3 regions of the Pseudomonas sp. AIG genome follow, and region 1 is predicted to be linked to each of the others. Evidence: riboswitches for the same ligand, from Rfam matches in the RefSeq annotation. Region 1 holds a riboswitch; each other region holds the start of a gene.
The links. Region 1 has a riboswitch for cobalamin ahead of ACWR1S_RS05990 (TonB-dependent receptor plug domain-containing protein). Riboswitches for the same ligand answer to the same signal wherever they lie in the genome.
Positions count from the first base shown of each region.

Region 2: it holds a riboswitch for cobalamin, as region 1 does, so the genes downstream of both, ACWR1S_RS14410 (ABC transporter substrate-binding protein) here and ACWR1S_RS05990 (TonB-dependent receptor plug domain-containing protein) in region 1, are expected to answer to the same signal.
Region 3: it holds a riboswitch for cobalamin, as region 1 does, so the genes downstream of both, cobO (cob(I)yrinic acid a,c-diamide adenosyltransferase) here and ACWR1S_RS05990 (TonB-dependent receptor plug domain-containing protein) in region 1, are expected to answer to the same signal.

Region 1 covers NZ_CDROCK010000006.1:67,783-75,004, forward strand. The annotation lists gene ACWR1S_RS05985 (autotransporter outer membrane beta-barrel domain-containing protein) at 1-2,726, opposite strand, end outside; cobalamin riboswitch at 2,892-3,097, shown strand; gene ACWR1S_RS05990 (TonB-dependent receptor plug domain-containing protein) at 3,190-5,127, shown strand; gene ACWR1S_RS05995 ((2Fe-2S) ferredoxin domain-containing protein) at 5,127-5,486, shown strand; gene ACWR1S_RS06000 (ABC transporter substrate-binding protein) at 5,483-6,403, shown strand; gene ACWR1S_RS06005 (PLDc N-terminal domain-containing protein) at 6,454-6,654, shown strand; gene ACWR1S_RS06010 (hemerythrin domain-containing protein) at 6,894-7,222, shown strand, end outside.
Region 2 covers NZ_CDROCK010000022.1:44,467-51,688, forward strand. The annotation lists gene metE (5-methyltetrahydropteroyltriglutamate--homocysteine S-methyltransferase) at 1-1,023, shown strand, start outside; gene ACWR1S_RS14395 (GNAT family N-acetyltransferase) at 1,230-1,781, shown strand; gene ACWR1S_RS14400 (ABC transporter ATP-binding protein) at 1,720-2,484, opposite strand; gene ACWR1S_RS14405 (FecCD family ABC transporter permease) at 2,481-3,485, opposite strand; gene ACWR1S_RS14410 (ABC transporter substrate-binding protein) at 3,494-4,507, opposite strand; cobalamin riboswitch at 4,652-4,845, opposite strand; gene ACWR1S_RS14415 (Ppx/GppA phosphatase family protein) at 4,888-5,823, opposite strand; gene phnX (phosphonoacetaldehyde hydrolase) at 6,169-6,996, opposite strand; gene ACWR1S_RS14425 (LysR substrate-binding domain-containing protein) at 7,070-7,222, opposite strand, start outside.
Region 3 covers NZ_CDROCK010000041.1:26,172-33,393, forward strand. The annotation lists gene cbiB (adenosylcobinamide-phosphate synthase CbiB) at 1-135, opposite strand, end outside; gene bluB (5,6-dimethylbenzimidazole synthase) at 132-782, opposite strand; gene ACWR1S_RS21650 (cobyrinate a,c-diamide synthase) at 830-2,179, opposite strand; gene cobO (cob(I)yrinic acid a,c-diamide adenosyltransferase) at 2,176-2,787, opposite strand; cobalamin riboswitch at 2,869-3,099, opposite strand; gene ACWR1S_RS21660 (hypothetical protein) at 3,263-3,847, shown strand; gene ACWR1S_RS21665 (PQQ-dependent sugar dehydrogenase) at 3,914-5,227, shown strand; gene ACWR1S_RS21670 (C40 family peptidase) at 5,360-5,896, opposite strand; gene ACWR1S_RS21675 (C40 family peptidase) at 6,117-6,734, opposite strand; gene hda (DnaA regulatory inactivator Hda) at 6,961-7,222, opposite strand, start outside.

The DNA of each region.
Region 1 (7,222 bases):
TCCTCGGCACCTTGTTGCAGACGATATTCGTAGGGGCCGGCGACGACACGCCGGGCCAGTTGAAACGCATTGGCGTCACTCGCGGCTTCGGTTTTATTGAGCAGTTCGACCACCGCAATGCCGTTGCCCTGAGTCAGTTCGCCCTGCCCGCCGACGTTGCTCACGATCACGCCGGTGGTGCGGCCACTGGTGGTGGTCGTCGAATCCACCACCAGCATGTCGGAGAGGCTGTTCGCGCCGCCGCCATTCAACGTGGTGTTAAGCAGCAGCCGGCCGCCATTGGACACGAACACCCCGCCGCCATCGGTGCCAGCCGTGGTCGCGCCGCTGATCAACAGCACATTGCCGACGGTGTTGCTGCCAGCAGCAAGGTCAATGGTGCCGCTGTTGGTGAATCGGTTGACCCCGAGCAACTGGCCCTGCACCGCGCCACCCAGCGTCGGCGTATTGGCCGTTTGCCCCAGAGGCAGATAGGCGCCACTGGCGTTGAAGTTGACGATGCCCGTCGCCGGTTGCGCCGCCAGACGAATCACACCGCTGTTGTCGATGCTGTTGGCACCCGATGCGCCGAGATCACTGACGGCAACACCCCAGGTATCGCGAGCACCACTGCCGCTGCTGTCAGTAAAATTGCGCAGCGTCCAGGTGCCGCTGTTGGCCACTGAACTGGCCGCGCTGACGGCATTCACGGCGCCGGTCATTTGCCCGGTGTTGTTGAGCGCAAACGTCGTGCCCGGTGTGGTCGCATCGGCGCGTACGGCGACATCGCTGAGCGCACTGATCGCACCTGAGTTGTTCAACGTCTGGCTCGCACCGCCGAGGGCGACGCCGCTGCTGTCGCCTCGCCCGCCCTGAAGGGTTGCCGTGTTGGTGACGGTGGCGCTGCCACCCTCGGTCAACGCGTCGATGGCTGACGAACCAATGCCACGAGTGGTGATCGCACCGCTGTTGCTGACTGTCAGATCGGCTGCCCCCGACGCCTCGGCGAGAATGCCCTGACTGTTGCTGGCACCGAGCGTCTGGATCGAGCCGCTGTTGACCACGTTCTGCGCGCCAGTCACCGACAGCGTACGGATGCCGCGCTGTTGATCGCCACGCGCAATCAATTCCCCGCTGTTGCTCACATTCAATGTGCCCAGCCCGCTGCCCGCGTTGAAGGCATTGCCAGCGAGAATTGCCGCGCCCTGGCCGTTGACGTCGATCAGCGGACCATTGAACACGACACCCACATCGCCGCCCAGCGTCAGCGCCTGGATACCAAAGGAACCGATGCCCGTGCCGTCGCCCGAGCCGGCGTTCGAGTGGGTGATGATCGTACCGCCGGAATTGACGTTGACCGTCCCCGTCGGCGACTGCGTCGAGACATAGATGCCGTTGGCGTTGCTGTTCAGGGTTTCGATGCGATTGCCGCGATAGTTGACCTGGACGCTGCCCCCGGTCGAGTCGACCCGTATACCGCCCGCGCCAAAACCACTGGCAAACAGATCACCCGAGTAATCGATCAGCACATTGTTGTTTTCCGCGCTGACAATGATCGCGTAGGCCCGGGTGGTGTTGATGTCGCCGAGGACGTTGATGTTGCCGCTACCGGTGATCGCAACATCACCGGTGCCGCGCTTGATCACGTAAATCGCCCGCGAACCGGCGCTGTTGGCCGTGCTGCCGACGTTGATGGTGGCGTTGTTCTCTACGCTGATCGAGCCGCTGCCGCCGACGTTGTCATTGGCATAGATACCGTGCGCGGCGCCGCCCGTCGTCGTGATAGCGCCGCTGTTGACGATGGCGATGCTGCCGGCCGTGGCGAACGAACGGATGCCGAAACCGTTGAGGCCGCTGGTGGTGAGCGTCCCGCTGTTGGTGAGGCGGGTTATGCCATTGCCGCCTTCGGTGAACAGACCAAAGGCGTTCATGCCGATGCTCTGCACGTTCGCCGCGTTGATCAGTGTGGTGTTGCCATTGACTGCGCGGGTATGCACGCCGGCGTGGTTGCCAATGCCCGCCGTGGGCAACGTTTCGTCGCCGATAGGAGATCCGGCCGACAGAGCATCATCATTGTTGACCAGAATGCTCACGCCGCTGCCGACGTTGACGTTGTTGTCGCCGCTGCCGCTGGCTTTGCTCCAGATACCGTTGCCGCCGAGCAAGGTGATCTGGCCGCTGCCCTGATGGTTCAGATTGATCGCGCCGCCGCCGCTGGCATTGATGTCGATGCCGTCGTGTTCATTGCCGACCACGGTGTTGAGGATGTTCAGCGGGGTACCGGAACTCACTGAAAACGTCGATGACCCGGCGCCGGCATTGGTGATCGCCAGCGCGTCCAAGCCACTGCCACCGACATTGACGGTGTTGGTTGCGCCATTGACGCTCAGGCTCGCGTTGCCGGTGGTGCCGATGACATTGGCAAACACCGCGTTGGCGGCTGTCGGGGGTGTGCTGTCCACCGTGGTGCCGCTGAGCGTCAGCGTGGTGTTGGCGTTGTTGCCGCGACTGTTCAGCGAAGAACCGGCCGTGGTGGTGATGGTGGTGCCCGTTTGGGTGCTGATCGACGCATCGACGCCAGCCGCAGGCAAGCAGGTTTGCGAAACGTTATAGGCACCTGCCGCCAAAGGCCCGCACGCTGCTTGCGCGTCGCTCAGCGCCAGCGCATTGGCCATGGCGACCAGTAAAGCGTTGCGAATGAAGTGCGGGGCGAACACGCCATGAACATGGCCGCTGGCACCATGCATAAGAACCTCCTTGTTCGACTTCTTCGCGAAGGAGTCGCGCCTGTCGACACCACTGAATATTGCGTTGTGGTTACCGTCATAGACCTTAGTAGTTATTTCGAAAGTTGGTAATTCCTGGACCGAGAGTCGGCACTGGCAAGTTGACGAACGGTCACTCGAATGTTCAGATGCCGCCCAGTTTCAGGTGTCCCATGCCGCCGTGCATGGGGTGAAACGGGAAACCGGTACGTTCTTTTCGAACAAGTCCGGTGCTGCCCCCGCAACGGTATGCGCGTGATGCTTTCGATACACCACTGTGGCCAGACGGCCGTGGGAAGGTGAAAGCCTCGATACGCGCGAGCCCGGAGACCGGCCTGAAATTTCGTTTGGCAAAATCCTGCGGTGGGCGGGCATGGGCCGGTATTGGCTGTGCGCGATGCCTTCTCCTGCATGCTCTTCTGCGAAGATCCTTTTCGAGAAGACAATGATTCGACCTTTCTACACTTCTGCTCCAACCCTGTTCCTTGGTTGCCTGTTCAGCCCGCTGCTGCTGGCCGATGACGCGCCACTGGAGCTCAATCAACAAATCGTTTCTGCGCCGTCGGTGGAGTCCACCACCGTCGCTGATATGGCGAAGTTCGGCAGCAAAGTCGAGATTGTGACCCGCGAGCAGATCGAGCGCGCCGGCCCCAGCGCCGATGTCAGCCGCGTGATGCAGATGTTCATTCCCGGCCTGTACGTCGCGCCGAAAAACGGCCCGTTCGACTACGGCACCTATTCGCTGCTGGGCGGGCGCAACGACGACACACTGATCCTGCTCGACGGCGTACGCCTGAACAATCGCCTGTACGGCGGCCTCTATCTGGACACCCTGCCAGCCAACGCCATCGAACGCATCGAAGTGCTCAAGGGCGGCCAGAGCCTGTTGTTCGGCACCCAAGCCGTTTCCGGCGTGATCAACATCGTCACCCGCAGCCCACAATCGCGCAAAGTCGCCGGCGAAGTGAATTTGGGTGTGGACAGCTTTGGTGGCACTACCGAAGACGCCCGCGTCGAGAACATCTTCACTAACGGTTTCGGCGATCTTGGTTTGCTGGCGTACGTCAGCCACAACGTTTCCGACGGTTACCAGCCGTATCGCAACCGCGACATGAAAAACGTCAGCGAGAAGAACCGCGCCTACGAAGTCACCACCTTCGGCGGCAAGGCAATTCAGTCGTTTGGCGATGATTCGCGGCTGGAACTGTTCTACCAATACGCCGACGCCAACCTCGACTTCGCCCGCCCGGTCGACAACCACAAGACCACCAACGATCGCGTGCAGCAGATCGCCACGGCGACCTTCGAGCAGACCCTTAATGAGCGTCTGAGCTACTTCGTCAAAGGCCATATCAACGACTGGGACACGCGCTACACGCGGGTCTACAACGTCGAGGGCGGCGGCACCAAAGTCATCAACCACAACGACTATTGGGGCTTCACCGACTGGGGTGTGCAGGCCGAAGGCAAGGCTGAATTGCCCGGCGGCCATGTGCTGGTGTTCGGCAGCGACAACCAATGGTTCAAGGGCCAGGACGATGTGCTGATCATCGACAACGACAAGGCTGAAGCGCACGCGTTCTACACGCAATTGCGCCCGCAGATCGACGCCCTGCCCGACTGGCACCCGAGTATCGGCGTGCGTCACGAGGCCATGAGCGGTGGCGACAGCGCCACGGTCGGCCTGCTCACTTCGCTGTATGACCTCAACGACAACTGGTCGGTGCGCGGTCAATATGGCAGCGCTTACAAACTGCCGAACGCCGAGCAGCTGTTCGTCAACGAGCCGGGCGACGAGATCGGCAACCGCAACCTGAAACCGGAAAAAAGCCGCAACGCCGAACTGGGTGTCGACTACAAAGGCTTTCTGCTGGATCGTGAATTCAGCGCCAGCGTGACCCTGTTCAAACGCAAGATCGACGACCTGATCACCCTCGATGACATTCAGTGGGTCAACGGCGAAGGCACGATCCAGATGCGCGGTTTCGAGGCCGACGCGAAACTGGCGCTCAACGATCAATGGAGTCTGCAAGCGGACATGACCCGCAACCTCACCGAGTCGCGCACCGGCGTGACGATCAACGACATCCCGAGCTTCTTCGCCCGTTCGCGGGTGGGTTATGAGTCGGAAAATCGCCTGTGGGGCGTTGGCGGTGCGATCCGCTATATCCGCGATATCAAAAGCTCGAAGCAGGTCGAGTACGGCAATTATTCAGTGGTCGACGCCGACGCTTATCGCTACCTCGACAACGCCCACCAACACCGCGTGAGCCTGCTGGTGGAAAACCTTTTCGACCGCGATTACGTCACCAGCCGTTCAAGCAACGTCGATAACCTTGGCCGACCGCTCACCTCCGAAGTGCGCTACACGTACCGCTTCTGATGAGTGAAATCAAAACCATCGACGGCGTCGACAGCCACCCGGATTGGTCACATGTGCCCGAGCACGCGCGCCATGTGTTCCTCTGCACCGGCCCGCGCTGCACCCAGCGTGGTGCCTTGCAGTTATGGAAAACCTTGCGCCGGCATTTGCTCGCGCACGATCGCATCGAGACGCCGGGCGGCGTTTTGCTGACGCGCACGCACTGCCAGTTTCCGTGCAATCTGGGGCCGATTGTGACGGTGTATCCCGAGCGTTGCTGGTATGGCGTGCGCAGCCATGAAGATGTTCAGCGGCTGGTCGAGGGGCATCTGGTAGGCGGTGAAATTGTCGCGGATTTGCTGATCAAGGCGCGGGCATGAGATCGATCCTGTTGGCGCTTGGCGCCCTGCTCTGTTCAATGCCTGTAATCGCTGACATTTATCAAAATTGCGGCGAAGACTGGCGCGCCGCTGCGCCCTCACGCATCGTCGCGCTCAATCAGCATGCGGCCGATCTCGTACTCGCACTGGGTGCCGGGCCAGCGCTGGTCGGCGTGGCGTATCTGGATGACACCGCTGCCGGGCAGCGACAGTCCATGTATTTCGGCGTACCGGTAATCGCGCGGCAGTACCCGGCCAGCGAGGTGCTTTACGCACAGAAGCCGGATCTGGTGATCGGTGGTTTTGCCACAGCATTCGGCGACGGTGTGACTTCGCGCTCGGGGCTGGCGCGTAATGGCGTGGGTTCGTATCTGCTGGAATCCGCCTGCAACGGGCATTCGCTGGATTATTTCGCGCATGTACGCAATGACTTGCTGACGCTGGGCAAGCTGCTGCACCAGCAGCAAAAAGCCCAAGCGTTGATCGACTCCATGGAAAAGGATATTGCCAGCGCCCGAGCCTTGGCCGGTACGGCTAAACCATTGTCAGTGTTCTATCTCGACAGCGAAGTCAAAGGCCTCGACAGCGAAGGCCGACGCGGATTTGTCACTCCGCTGCTGGCGGCTGCCGGGGCACGCAATGTGTTCGCCGACATCAACCTGTATCGAGTCACCGTCAACAGCGAAACCCTGCTGGCCAGCGACCCGGACGTGATCCTGCTGGCCGACGCCGAATGGTCGCCCGCCAGGCGCAAACGCTACCTGCTGACCCACGACCCGGTGTTGTCGCAACTGCGCGCGGTGCGTGAAAACCGAATGATCGACATCCCCTTCACCCACCTGTTGCCGACCTTTAACAGCGGTCGGGTGGCACTGGAGCTCGCTCGCCAGCTCAACGCCCTGAACAAAAATAAATGAACCCGTCGCACCGCACGCCACCTAACGCACAGACCATCAGGAGGTAGCCAATGCAAATCGAAACCGTGTGGATCGTACTGGCGGCAGTTCTTCTGCTAATCGAACTCTGGGCCATCAATCGGGTGCGCAAGAGCGAGGGGAAAGCGAGCAACAAAGGCGTGTGGATCGTGCTGATCGTGTTTGTGCCGTTGTTCGGCTTGATTGCCTGGGCGTTGGCGGGACCCAAGCATGTCAGTCATTCAGCGTCGTAATCCGATTGACTGCCCGGCACGCGGCGCTTGTCATCTGACGAAGCCGTGATCTGCAATGCCTGCAATGTCCTCTTCATGCAGGCTGCACGAAGGCTTTTTGCCCGTGTCGGCGCAAGCCCTTGATCCAGAGCGATTGAGCATTCGCCACGGACTGGCATGGCAAATGCGACTGAATCAGGGCATTCACAGCGCCGTGAAACAACGGCCTGTGTTCACTCCGTGACAGCAGAGGCAGCGCCATGAACGCCATCGACCTTCTCAAAGCCGATCATGCAAAAGTCAAAGACATCCTTAGCCAACTCAGTGATTCAACCGAGCGCGCGCTGAAAAAACGTGTCGAGCTGTTGGGCAAACTGGAAATGGAAATCTCCATCCATACCCGCCTCGAAGAGGAAATCCTCTACCCCGCGTTCAAGGCCGCCGGCAGTAAGGAACAGGACGTCATGTACTTCGAAGCCAAGGAAGAACACCGCACCGTGGACTCACTGGTGCTGCCCGATCTGAAACTGACCGACCCGGGCACCCCGGAGTTTTCCGGCCGAGTGAAAGTGGTCAAGGAATTGCTCGA
Region 2 (7,222 bases), on a different contig from region 1:
AAGCAACGCGCGGGGCTGGATCTGCCGCTGTTCCCGACCACGACGATCGGTTCGTTCCCGCAAACCGCGTCGATCCGCCTCGCTCGCCAGTCGTTCAAACAAGGCAAGTTGACCGAAGCCGAATACACCGAAGCCATGCACAGCGAGATCCGTCACGCAGTGGAAATCCAGGAGCGTCTGGGCCTGGATGTGCTGGTGCACGGTGAAGCCGAGCGTAACGACATGGTCGAATACTTTGCCGAGCAACTGGATGGCTACGTATTCACCCGTTTTGGCTGGGTGCAGAGCTACGGTTCGCGCTGCGTGAAACCGGCGGTGATCTTCGGCGACCTCAGCCGTCCGAAAGCCATGACGGTCGAGTGGATCCGCTACGCCCAAGGCCTGACCGACAAGGTCATGAAAGGCATGCTGACCGGTCCGGTGACCATGCTGATGTGGTCGTTCCCGCGTGAAGACGTGAGCCGTGAAGTGCAGGCCCGGCAACTGGCCTTTGCGGTCCGCGATGAAGTGGTCGATCTGGAAGCCGCCGGCATCAAGATCGTGCAGATCGACGAAGCGGCGTTTCGTGAAGGCCTGCCGTTGCGTCAGGCGCAGTGGCAGCCTTATCTGGACTGGGCGACGGAAGTGTTCCGCCTGTGCGCCTCCGGTGTGCGCGACGAAACGCAGATCCACACGCACATGTGCTACAGCGAATTCAACGATGTGATCGAATCTATCGCGGCGATGGATGCCGACGTGATCACCATCGAAACCTCGCGTTCCGACATGGAGTTGCTGGATGCCTTCGAAGCCTTCGCTTATCCGAACGAAATCGGCCCGGGTGTCTACGACATCCACTCGCCACGCATCCCGGATGCTTCGGAAATGGCTAATTTGCTGCGCAAGGCTGCCAAGCGGATTCCGGCCGAGCGGCTGTGGGTCAACCCGGATTGCGGTTTGAAAACCCGCGGCTGGCCGGAGACGGAAGCGGCGCTGGTGCACATGGTTACTGCCGCCCGGCAGCTGCGTAAAGAGTTGGCGTAACGCTCAACCGGTATGACACCCGACCCTGTGGGAGCGAGCTTGCTCGCGAAGGCGTCCTGTCAGTCAACATCAATGCTGGATGATCCGCCGCCTTCGCGAGCAAGCTCGCTCCCACAGGGTGTTGTGTAAGTCAGGCGATTTTGGATGGCCTCACGGGGCCCGCAGTTGCTACTGTGCCCAGCCGCAGTTCAGGTGTTTGCCGCTACATGAGTGATCAACCCGTTATCCAAACCGTGTCTGACGCGGACATTCCCGAGGTGCTGGATTTCGTCTTAAAGGCCCGCGCCGAGCTTTTCCCCAAACTCAGCGCGACGGGCATGCCTGATGATCTTGTGCGTTTTGCCGAGGTTTATCTGCATGGGGCAGGGCGCTTTCTGATTGCTCGTCATGCGGGGCAGATTGTGGCCTCGATAGGTTATCTCCCTTACGACCGACGCTTCCCAAACCTTGATTATCCCGACCTTAAAGTGGTGGAAATCGTCCGTCTGTTTGTCCTGCCATCGCAGCGCCGCTCAGGTCTGGCCGGCACGCTATATCGATCAATCAAGGATCTGGCACTCGCCAACAAAGTAGAAGTGATCTACCTGCACACCCATCCGTTTTTACCGGGCGCCATTGAGTTCTGGCAGCGGCAAGGTTTCGACATTATTGACGTCGACACTGACCCGGTCTGGCAGACCACTCACATGCACAACGTCATGAGTGAAATCGAAGAATCTGCGCCCCATCAAACGGGTCCGTCAGATAGTGCGCCCTGACCCCGAACGTCTCCTGCAACCGCTGCGGTGTCAGCACCGCCAACGGTTCGCCCAGCGCTACCAGTCGCCCGCGCTCCAGCACCGCCAGACGATCACATTTCAACGCCTGATTAAGATCATGCAAAGCAATCAGCGTGGTCACCGGCAACGCCTGCACCACGTTGAGAATGGTCAGTTGATGCTGAATGTCGAGGTGGTTGGCCGGCTCGTCGAGCAACAGAATCTGCGGTCGCTGCGCCAGTGCCCGAGCGATGTGCACCCGCTGCCGTTCCCCCCCCGACAGGCTGCGCCACAGACGGGTGCGCAGGTGCATCGCGTCAACGTCGGTCAGCGCCTGCTGAACAATGACGTCGTCGTCCGCCGACCACGGTTGCAGCGCCGACAGCCAAGGCGTGCGCCCCAACGCCACGGCATCGAACACGCGAATACCGTCGTCGGTGTCGGCCTGCTGCTCGACCACCGCAAGCTTTTGCGCAATGCTGCGCCGGGCCATTTTGCCGAGACGCTGCCCTTCAAGCAGCACCTCGCCGGCGCTCGGTTCGCGCAACCCGGCCAGCAGTTTGAGCAGGGTGGATTTGCCGGATCCATTCGGCCCGACGATGCCGAGGGTTTCGCCGCGCTGAACTTCAAGGCTGACACCGCTGAGCAACTCGGCGCCGCGCACTTTGAAGCTCAGACCAGAACAACTCAAAACACTGCTCATCGCGCCGATCTCCGACCCACCAGAATCAGGGCAAACACCGGCGCACCGACCAACGCGGTAATCACCCCGACCGGAATCACCTGACCCTTGATCAGCGTGCGCGACAGCACATCAGCGGCAATCAGAAACACCGCGCCGCCCAACGCACTGGCCGGCAGCAAACGTGCATGACCGGTGCCGAGCAACAGCCGCGCGGCGTGGGGAATCACCAGTCCGACAAAGCCGATCGAACCGACAATCGACACCATCACCGCCGTCACCAGCGCCGCACAGCCAATCAACAAAATCTGCACACGTCGCACCGGAATGCCGAGGGATGCCGCCGAATCCGCGCCAAAGGTAAACGCATCCAGCGCCCGCCGATGCCACAGACACACGACCAGTCCCAACACGGCCACCGGCACCGCCAGCCACACCGACGGCCAGCGCACGCCGCCAAGATTGCCCAGCAGCCAGAACATGATCCCGCGCGCCTGTTCGGAACTGGCCGAGCGGGTAATCAGAAACGCAGTGAGCGCATTGAACAGTTGCGAACCGGCGATCCCGGCAAGAATGATCTGCCCGGTGCCGCTGGCCGAACCGCTGACCCGCGCCAGCAGAATCACCAGCACGAACGCCGTGACCGCGCCGGCGAAGGCGCCGACTGACAGCGAGATCATTCCTGCGCCAACACCAAGCAGCGCCACCATCACCGCCCCGGTCGAGGCACCGGCAGAAATCCCCAGCAGATACGGATCGGCCAACGGGTTGCGCAGCAGCGATTGCAAAATCACCCCGCACGTCGCCAGACCGGCACCGCACGCGGCCGCGACCAGTGCGCGGGTCAGGCGGTAGTTCCAGACGATGCCTTCATCGATGGGATCCAGCGCGTACCCTGCGCCCCACAATTTGTTCGCCAGCACTTGCACGACCACGCCCGGTTCAATCGAGGTTTCACCGATGGCCACGCCAGCGACCACGGCAATCAACAGTATCGCCAAGGCTAATAGGGTGCGGATCAGGCTGGCACTCATTGCGACAGGTCATAGCCGTTGATGGCCGTGGCCAGATGCTCGATGCCGTCGAACATGCGCAGGCTCGCCTGCATGGCCATGGCGTCAAGAATGATGATGCGGTTGTGTTTCACCGCGTCCATGTTGCGTGTCACCGGGTCGCTGCGCAGGAAGGCGAGTTTCTTTTCATAGTCGTCGGCGGGGAAGCGACGGCGATCCATGCGCGCGATGACCAGGAAGGTCGGGTTGGCCTTGGCGATTGTTTCCCAGCCGACCGTTGGCCACTCCTCATCGGACTCCACCACGTTGCGCACGCCGAGGGTGCTGAGCATGAAGTCGGGAATGCCTTTGTGCCCGGCCACGAATGGCTCGATGTCCATTTGCGCGCTGGAAAACCAGACCAGCGCACTGGCGTCCTTCAGCTGTTTGCCTTGGGCGGTGGCAATCGAATGGGCGAGGCTGGCCTTGAGCTCGTCGTTGAGCTGCTGGCCACGCTCCTGCACATCGAAGATCTGCGCCAGTTGGCTCACGCTCTTGTAAATCGTCTCGATGCGAAACGGCGCCAGTCGCGTGCCGTCGGCGCCGACGAGGTTGTCCTTGGCTTCGCAATCGGAAGGCAGCAGATAGGTCGGAATCTTCAATTCATGAAATTGCTCGCGGGTGCCGACCGCGCCTTGCGGGCCGACCATCCATTCCAGCTCCACGGCGACCAGTTCCGGGCGCTTGCCGATCACCGATTCGAAACTTGGCTCGTTGTCAGCCAAACGCTCGATCTTGTCGTCCTGGGCTTTGTATTTGGTCAGCACATTGTTGAACCACAACGACGTGCCGACGACTTTGTCGCCCAGGCCCATGGCGTAGAGTATTTCCGTGCCGGCCTGGCCGATGGTCACGGTGCGCGTCGGGGCGTGCTGGAAGGTCAGGCTGCTGCCGCAGTTTTCGATCGTCAACGGGTAGACAGTCGGGGCCGCCTGCGCCATGGCGCCAAGGGTCAGGCCGGTGATGAGGGTGGCGATGCGGGGCAGCAGCATGGGGCAGTCTCCGAGGGAACCGTACGGGGAGCGGGAGAGTACGGTCTGGAAACACACCATCGAACGCGGTCAGGAAAACAGCGCAAGGCCGGGCAGCCAACGAAGACGCGCACGGCACGATGTCCTTCCCGGACACCCCGCCGGTTAGTAGTCACTGTGCCGGCAGGTCTCCTGACTGATGCGTCATCGTCTGGCTCCGGCCTTCCCGGGATTTACCCAGTGGCAGTCGTGGAGCAGGCTCGGCACCTACAGTTGCGGGGGCAGTTCCGATCAATGCTGTGCAAGCACCTCGGATTCCCTGTTAGTCCCCTTCGGGAACCGGCGGCGGCATGGTAGTCGATCGAGCCGCTGAAGGGGAGACGAATCTGCCGTGGGGAGGATTAGTGCTGGCTCATCAAACCGTGCAACACGCCTAAACGCAGGCCCGGTTCGGAGGGCAGCATTTGCGCAATGCCGAACACTTTGAATGCCGCGAGCATCAACACCAGACCGCCGGGCAGGATGCTTTGACGATGCGCTTGCAGCCCGGCCAGTTGCAGTTGCTGGACGTTGTTCACCTTCAGCAGAAGCAACGACAGGCGTAGGAGCCCGCCGTAGGTGATGCCGTCCTGACCGTAGTCGTTGAGGCGATTGGCCTTGAGCACTTTGGCGAGCATGCGCGCGGTGCCGGAAGAGCCGATGGTTTGCTGCCAGCCCTGAGCACGGTAGCGCCGGGCAACCTTTTCAAACTGCAGAATGGCGAAACGTTCGGCCTCCTGTAGCGCGCCGGCAGACACATCGCCGCCGCGAAAGAACCTCGAGCTCAAGGTGCCGCTGCCAATGGCGATGCTTTCGGTGAGCAACGGTTGCGAGCCTTGGCCGAGGATCAGCTCGGTTGAGCCGCCGCCGATGTCGACCACCAGGCGCAGGTCTTCAGCGCTTGGCAAGGCGTGGGTCACGCCGGCGTAGACCAGACGCGCTTCTTCATGGCCGCAAATGACGTCGATGGGAAAGCCCAGATGCCGCTCGGCACTGGCGAGAAACAGTTGCGCGTTGTCCGCCTCGCGCACCGCGCTGGTTGCCACCGCACGCACTCGGCCGGCCTCGAAACCGCGCAGCTTTTTGCCGAACCGCGCCAACGCCTGCCAGCCGCGATCCAGCGCCAAGGCATCCAGCGCGCCGCCGTCAAAGCCTTCGGCAAGTCGCACCGGTTCACGCAGGGTTTTCACTTCCTGAATCTGCAAGCCTTTGCGGCTGCGCACCGACTGGCCGATCATCAGGCGAAAGGCATTCGAACCCAGGTCGATGGCGGCAAATAGCGAGGCGTCGTCTTTCATGGGAATCCTTGCAGAGCGTCCGTCGCGAGGCTCAAGACGGTTTGCGAGGATTCTGCCGTGATCTTGATGACATCCTGATGACGGGGCGGGGGCGGTTGAATGAATGTGTGGCTGTCACGACACTGTCATTATCCGGCGTCTATGCTGAGGCCAATACATCGCGTGTTCTTAAAGTTTTTGCTGCCATTCGTGGCAGCTTTTTTTTGCCTGCGATTTGGCTGTTGATCGTTCCCACGCTCCGTGTGGGAACGCAGCCCTTGACGCTCCGCGTCACTGGACGCAGAGCGTCCCTAGAGGCATTCCCACGCGGAGCGTGGGAACGATCAGCGCGGGGGGGGCGATCAATCAGCAGGACTGTGGGGTTTCGCCCCGGGCCAGACGCGCATTGATGTCGGCGATCACCTCAGGCAAATCGGCAATGGTATCGATCAGATAATGCGGGCGCGAGGGGGCGAACATCTTGCCGATCCGTGCCCGCTCTTCAGCCAGTCGATCCGACGGCAGCGCCTTGTATTGCTCGTAGGTCAGGCCCAGCGCGTTGCCGGAGCAGGTCAACGCCACCGTCCACATGCCGGCGGCGCGCCCTTCGAGAATCCCCGGCCAGGTGTCATCGACCTTGACGCATGCCGCCACGTCATTGATGCCGAGAGCAATCACGTTGGCCAAGGCCTGCGCCGGATAGGGCCGACCATTCGGCACTTCATCAGTGGCGACGACATGATCGGCGACGTAGCCATTTTCCCGCGCCAGTTCGACGACCTTGGCCATCACTACCGCCGGATAACCCGAGCAGGAGCCGATTTTCAGACCCTTGTCGCGCAACGCCGCAATCGCTTCGAGCGCACCCGGGATCAACGCCGAATGCAGGGCGATTTTCTCGATCTGCAGCGGCATGAAACGTTCGTAGATCGCCGTCACATCGTCATCGCTCGGCTCGCGGTCGAATGCTGCACGATAACGCTCGGCAATCTGCGGCAGGTTGCACAGGGTGCGGATGTGATCCCATTTGCCCATGCCCATCGGCCCGCGCGCTTCTTCCAGCGATACCGCGACGCCGAACTCGGCAAAGGCTTCGACGAAAATCTGCGTTGGCGCAAACGAGCCGAAATCGACAACGGTGCCGGCCCAGTCGAGGATCGCGGCTTGCAGGTGAGTCGGTTGTTGGTACTGCATGGTCAATCTCCGTTTTCGGGTAAGCGTGGGCCGTCCCTCGGCAATGAGGTAGGCGGTCAAGGGTCAATGCTGATCAGGTCAGCGGTGGATTCGAATCAAACAGTTCGGCAATCACTGGCCGGTTCCTGCGGATGCCGAGGCAGCACAGGTGGTATTCGATAAAGAACGGGTGGTCGACAAAGGTGATCGGCGTGGTACCCGGGGTCTCGGCATACTCGACGGCCGA
Region 3 (7,222 bases), on a different contig from region 1:
CCGGCCACCGGCGTTGAAACGTTGCTCGATGCGACCGGCGAAATTGCCGAACGCCACCAGCGGATGCCAGCGTTTCGGTTCACCGAGCAGCGCATCCAGCGCGACCGCGGCGACACTCAACAACGCCACACTCATTGACTCACTCCCCAATAATTTTCGTACAGCAACTCATTGAGCGGCCGCGCCTGCGCCCACCCTTCGAGTACCAGCATCGGCGCCGGATAGAATTCCTTGACCGGGCCCAGACATAAAACGGCCAGAGGCTTGGCGCCTTCGGGCAACTTCAACAGATCAGCCAGTGCCTGCGGTTCGAACAGCGAGACCCAGCCCATGCCCAGACCTTCGGCGCGCGAGGCCAGCCACAGATTCTGGATGGCGCAGGTCAGCGAGGCCATGTCCATTTCCGGCAGCGTGCGGCGACCGAAAATGTGCTTTTCGCGATCGTCCATCAACGCGGCGACCAGCACTTCGGCGCAATCGTGGATGCCTTCGACCTTGAGTTTCATGAACTCGTCACTGCGTTCGCCGAGGGCTTCAGCGGTGCGGATGCGCTCTTCTTCGACGAGACTCTGGATCTGGCCGCGTAAAGTTCGGTCGCTGATGCGAATGAAACGCCAGGGCTGCATCAGGCCGACACTTGGGGCCTGGTGTGCGGCCTCCAGTAGCCGGCGCAGCAGTTGCGGCTCGACGGTGCCTCCGGTGAAGTGGCGCATGTCGCGGCGTTCGGCGATGGCTCTATAAACCGCTTCGCGCTCGGCCTCTGTAAATGCGTTGTCGGTCATGGCCTCTTCGCGAGCAAGCTCGCTCCCACATTGGACGGGGTGCTTGCTCAAGAAACGCGATCCCCTGTGGGAGCGAGCTTGCTCGCGAAGGCGGCCTCACGGTCTGGCGCAAACAATGCGGCAATCGCAGTCGGATTCGACGGGAAATAGAAGTGCACATAAGAAGCCGTCATCCGCCCTTCCCGATAAACCGCCTCGGCGCCACGCCCACCATTCGGGCTCAAACCACGGGCAATCGGCGTCAACTCAGTCGTCGTCAGGGAATGGTGATAAGTGTGACCACGCAACGAACCTTCCGGCAGATCCACCGCTTGCAGCGCCAGTGCCGCCAGACGCTTCTGCATCACTGCGTCGCCCTTAAGCAGCCCGACCAACTCAGCGCGAGTACCTTCAACGTCAGTCAGCGAGTCGAGCAGATACAGCATCCCGCCACACTCAGCGAGCAACGGTTTACCTGCCGCATGGTGCGCGCGAATCGCATCGAGCATCGCGGTGTTTTGCGACAACGCAACGTGATGCAGTTCCGGATAACCACCGGGCAAATACAAGCTATCTGCCTCCGGCAATTGCGTATCGCGAATCGGCGAGAAGAAACTCAACTCGGCGCCCATCGCCCGCAGCAGATCGAGACTCGCGCCATAGGTGAATGCAAACGCCTCATCACGCGCAACGGCAATGCGCACATCCTTCAGCAGCGGCTCGACAGCGATGACGTCAGGCGCGGCGAACTCAACCGCTGGTGGCAGCGCTACCTCGCAACTGCTGGCCAGTGCGTCGGCAGCGGCGTCGAGACGCACATCCAGGTCATTCAGTTCGCTGGCCTGCACCAGGCCGAGGTGACGGCTCGGCAGTTCGATGCCAGTCTCTCGCGATAACGCGCCGTACCAGCGCAGACCTTCCGTGAGGCTGCCTTCCAGCAATTGCGCATGGCGCAAGGTGCCGACACGATTGGCCAACACGCCGGCAAACGGCAGATCCGGCTGATACTTCGCCAAGCCCAGCGCCAACGCACCAAAGGTCTGCGCCATCGCCGTGCCGTCGATCACTCCGAGTACCGGCACACCAAAATGCCGCGCCAGATCGGCACTGGACGGCGTGCCGTCAAACAGGCCCATCACGCCTTCGATCAGAATCAGATCGGCCTCGGCGGCGGCTTCCCACAACAGACGCCGACTTTCCTGCTCGCCGATCATCCACATGTCCAGTTGATACACCGGCGCACCGCTGGCGCGCTCGAGGATCATCGGGTCGAGAAAGTCCGGGCCGCATTTGAACACGCGCACCTTGCGTCCCTGATTGCGATGCAAACGGGCGAGTGCGGCGGTGACGGTGGTCTTGCCCTGACCGGAGGCCGGCGCGGCGATGAGGACCGCCGGGCAGTGACGTGGTTGATTCAAAGTTCGACGCCTTTCTGCGCTTTGATGCCGGCCTGGAAGGCGTGTTTGAGCATGCCCATTTCAGTGACCGTGTCGCCCATTTCGATCATTTCCGGCTTGGCTGCACGACCGGTGACGATCACATGCTGCATCGGCGGACGCGCCTGCAGATCGCTGAGCACCTGATCGAGATCGAGATAACCGTGCTTGAGGGCGATGTTCAATTCGTCGAGCACCACCAGACCGATCGACGGATCGCGCAGCAGTTCGCGGGACACGGCCCATGCGGCCTCGGCGGCGGCGATATCGCGCTGACGGTCCTGGGTTTCCCAAGTGAAGCCTTCGCCCATCACATGGAAGCGCACCTGCTCAGGGAAGCGGCGGAAAAACAACTCTTCGCCGGTGCTGTTGCGGCCCTTGATGAACTGCACCACGCCGCACTGCATGCCGTGGCCCATGGCACGGGCGAGCATACCGAACGCCGAGCTGCTTTTGCCTTTGCCGTTGCCGGTCAGCACCAGCACCAGGCCGCACTCGTCAGGCGAGTTGGCGATGCGTTCGTCGATCACGGCTTTTTTGCGCTGCATACGGGCCAGATGGCGTTCGTCGCGCTCGGGGGAATCAGTCATGGGGGAGCTCTCCGTTGAGGCTGGATAACGGCGGGCAGGCACAAGAATAGACGGCAAAAAGCCTGGCATCGCCCACCGTGATGCCGCTGGATGGATCAGGCCGGTCTCCGGGCTCATGAGCGGCGTTTCGCCTGACTGCGCGCCTTCCCGCTTCTGTCGAGGCAGTGGCTCAAGGCGCAGCTTTTACTCATTTACCGTTGCGGGGGCAGCGCCGGGATCGTGGTGGCTCTTCGTGCGAAGACAACCCTCACCGGCTTCCCTGTTTCACTCTGTCGACGCGGGTCACAGAGCACCTGAAACAAGCCGCGAAGGTTAGAGGGTTGGGGGTGGAGCGTCAATTAAAGAGGCGGCCATCGGGCGAATAACTGCCGCCGATCAATTATCTGCCGCCAATCTTGTGCCACACTGATACAAATGATATCAAAGAGCCATGCTTTTCTCGAAAAGCCCACCACAACAATAAAGGATGATGACGATGCAAGGCATGATCATCAGCAACCCGCGCCTGGAATTTCTGCGCCCGGTGCTTGAACGCTGGTTTGACTGTATCGACCGTTACAACGCCGTGCGCGGCGACAGCGACACACCTTATTGGCATGACGAGAAAGCCAATCTCGGATTGCTCTCGGCGGCGGCGTGGATGGCCGAACTGGTCACGTTGAACGACACTGCCACGCGCAAACAGAACGAAGAAGGCGAGCGCAACGCTCGCGCCGATCTGTTTCTGGCCGGCGCCGAAGACCGCGCCTTTATCCAGGCCACTCAGCGCTGGCCGAAGGTTACCAACCTGAATCTGACCCAAGCCCTGCTGGATATCACCAACGACGCCAAGCGCATCAGCTATGCCAGCGACCTCAAGCTCGGCTGCCTGTTCGTCGCGCCGCAAAAAGCCCAGCACAGCGCCAGCCCCGAGGAGCTGCAGGACATGGTCGACGACCTGCAAAAGGAACACACCTGCGCGGTCGCCTGGTATTTCCCCTACGCCTATCGCAAGTTGCGCAGCGAAGCCGGCAACTATCACCCGGGCATCGCCGTGCTGTTCAAGGAAGCCCGCGGCTGAGCAGTTGAACCATCGGGCTTGCGCCCTCCTCTATGATTAAGAATGCATTCATAGGGAAGATCAGCAATGCGCAAGCCCCAGCTCGTTTTTGTCATCGCCTTCGCCGGAGGACTCGCCGCCTGCGGTGAAACCTCCAGCCTGCAAGTCTCCGACGGCACCGGCCCGTCACCGAAGCTGCCCGAACCGAACAAGACCCTGATCCCGACGGTGAACATCGCCCCGGCGATCGGCTGGCCCGCGGGCACTAAACCGACAGCCGCCGCCGGTACCCAAGTCGCAGCATTTGCCGAAGGTCTCGATCATCCGCGCTGGCTCTATGTGTTGCCCAACGGCGATGTGCTCGTGGCGGAAACCAATGCCCCGCCGAAGCCTGATGACAGCAGTGGCATTCGTGGCTGGGTGATGAAGAAAGTCATGGGCAAGGCTGGCGCGGGCGTGCCGAGTCCGAACCGCATCACCTTGCTGCGTGACGCCGATCATGATGGCTTCGCGGAAACACGCACGGTGTTCCTGCAGAACCTCAATTCGCCGTTCGGCATGACCCTGGTCGGCAATGATCTTTACGTCGCTGACACCGACCGCCTGCTGCGCTTTAACTACGAATCCGGCGCGACCGAGATCAAGTCACAGCCAATCAAGGTTGTCGATTTGCCCGGCGGTACGCTGAATCATCACTGGACGAAAAACGTTATTGCCAGCAAGGACGGCAGCAAGCTCTATGTCACCGTCGGCTCGAACAGCAACGTCGGCGAAAATGGTCTGGATAAGGAAGAAGGCCGCGCGGCGATCTGGGAAGTCGATCGGGCGACCGGTAATCACCGGATCTTCGCCTCGGGCATCCGCAACCCCAATGGCCTGGCCTGGGAGCCGAAAAGTGGCGCGCTGTGGACAGCGGTGAATGAGCGCGACGAGATCGGCAGTGATCTGGTGCCGGACTACATCACCTCGGTGAAGGACGGTGGCTTCTATGGCTGGCCGTTCAGTTACTACGGTCAGCATGTCGATGTCCGCGTGTCGCCGCAAAACCCGGACCTGGTGGCCAAAGCCATCGCCCCGGATTACGCGGTCGGGCCGCACACCGCCTCGCTGGGCCTGAGCTTTGCCGAGGGCAACACCCTGCCGGCGCAGTTCAAGGAAGGCGCATTCATTGGCCAGCACGGCTCGTGGAACCGCAAACCGCACAGTGGCTACAAAGTGATTTTCGTGCCGTTTACCGGTGGCAAGCCGAGCGGCAAACCGGTGGATGTACTGACCGGTTTCCTCGACAAGGACGAGAATGCATTGGGCCGCCCGGTGGGCGTGGTGATCGATCAGCAAGGTGGTCTGCTGGTGGCGGACGATGTTGGCAACAAGGTGTGGCGAGTGTCTTCTGCCAAATAACTTGCCGCCTGACACATAACAAATGTGGGAGCGAGCTTGCTCGCGAAAGCGTCGGGTCAGTCAATATTGAATTGAATGACACACCGCCTTCGCGAGCAAGCTCGCTCCCACATGGGTTTTGCGTTGTCTTTACTACGGGTTATGCGCCAGATGCTCCGGCTGCAACACCCGCTTGGCACTCAGATAAGCTTTCTGCCAATACGCCTTCGACAGGCTGTCGAGCTTGACCGTACCACCCGTGGCCGGCGCATGCACAAAGCGCCCCTCTCCGACGTAAATCCCCGCATGACTGACCTGCGAGCCGCCATTGGTGGCGAAGAAAATCAGGTCACCAGTCTGCAAGCCTTCCTTGCCGACATTCGGTGCCTGCATGACGATCAGCTCACGCGTCGAACGCGGCAAAGAGATGCCCGCCGCATCACGGTAGACAAAACCGATCAGCCCGCTGCAATCAAAGCCTGAATCCGGCGTGTTGCCGCCCCAGCGATAAGGCGTGCCCACCAAGCCAAGCGCGCGAAACAGCACGTCTTCAGCAGCAGGTGAAAAAGCTTGGGAGGGGCCGAACACGACCGGCGCGCGAACCACCGGCGCAGGTGGCGGTGTACGACTGGCGCAGGCGCTGAGCAGCGCTACGCAGAGCATCAATGTGAGGCGGGCCGACATCGTCATAAGCAGAACATCCTGATCTGGCTGCGGCTTTTTCTGCCGGAGGGCAGAAAACAAAACCGCCTGCGTGAGCACGCAGGCGGTTTGCCATCAAACTAGATAAAGGATTCTAGCGGCTACGCGGCAAACTTCAAGTAAGACTTTAACTTCACCTTGTAAAGTCTAGGTCTACTCCGTTGCCGGAAGCCTGATTGTCGCCGCGAACGCAGCGACAACAGGGGAATTACTTACGAGCCGTGACGACTGTCGGAGCGTTCGCCAGTGCGCGTTTCGCTTCGATGAAAGTCTTGCTCCAGTAGCTGTCACCCAGGCTGTCGATGCGAACACCGCCGCTGCGACGACTGCTGGAGTGGATGAACTGGTTGTCACCGAGGTAGATCCCGGCGTGACTGACACGACCGCGACGACCGTTGGTGGCGAAGAACAGCAGATCGCCCGGCTCAAGGTTACTGCGCGACACCAGAGGCGCATCGACGTTGATCATTTCGCGCGTGGAGCGTGGCAGGTTCATGCCAGCTTCTTCGCGGAACAGGTAGCCGATGAAACCGCTGCAATCGAAACCGGCTTCAGAGGTACCGCCGAAACGGTAACGGGTACCGATCAGGGACATGCCGCGTTCAAGGATGCTGTCGGCCAGAACAGGAAGCTGATAAGGCTTCTTGCCATTGAATTCGTTGAGTTCTTTTTCGGTGTCCAACTCTTCCTGGTAAATAACGGAAGACTGAGCCGTGGCAGAATTTTTAACCTGTTGAGGCTGCTCTTGGACTGGAGAATGAGCAGCGCAACCGTACAACAGGGTGACGAGTGCGAGAGGCACGAGGGGTGCGAAGCGCTTTAGCATGGGCACGACCGTGGCTGATAGTTGTAAAGAAGCCGAGACTATGCCCGCTATCAGCCTCATTTGCAAATTCAATCGATCTTTTTGTGACTTCCCGGTTTCTCGTTTACATCTAAGCGCTTAAGCCCATTTGAACCGATACGCGGCCTGCACACCGTGCAGGAAAGCGGATTTTCTGGCGCCTGAAATATGCCGAAACACGCTGAAAGCCGCAGAATCAAAGGGATAGCTACCAGCCCAGGGTTTCTTTCAGGAAGGGAATGGTCAGCTTGCGCTGAGCCTGCAACGAGGCCTGATCGAGCTGTTCAAGCAAGTCAAACAGCGCACTCATGCTGCGAGTGCCGCGAGTCAAAATAAAATGGCCGACTTCATCGGTCAGGTGCAGACCGCGACGCGATGCGCGCAACTGCAAGGCGCGCAATTTGTCTTCATCGGAAAGTGGGCGCATCTGGAAAATCAGCGCCAGGGTCAGGCGAGACTTCAAGTCAGCC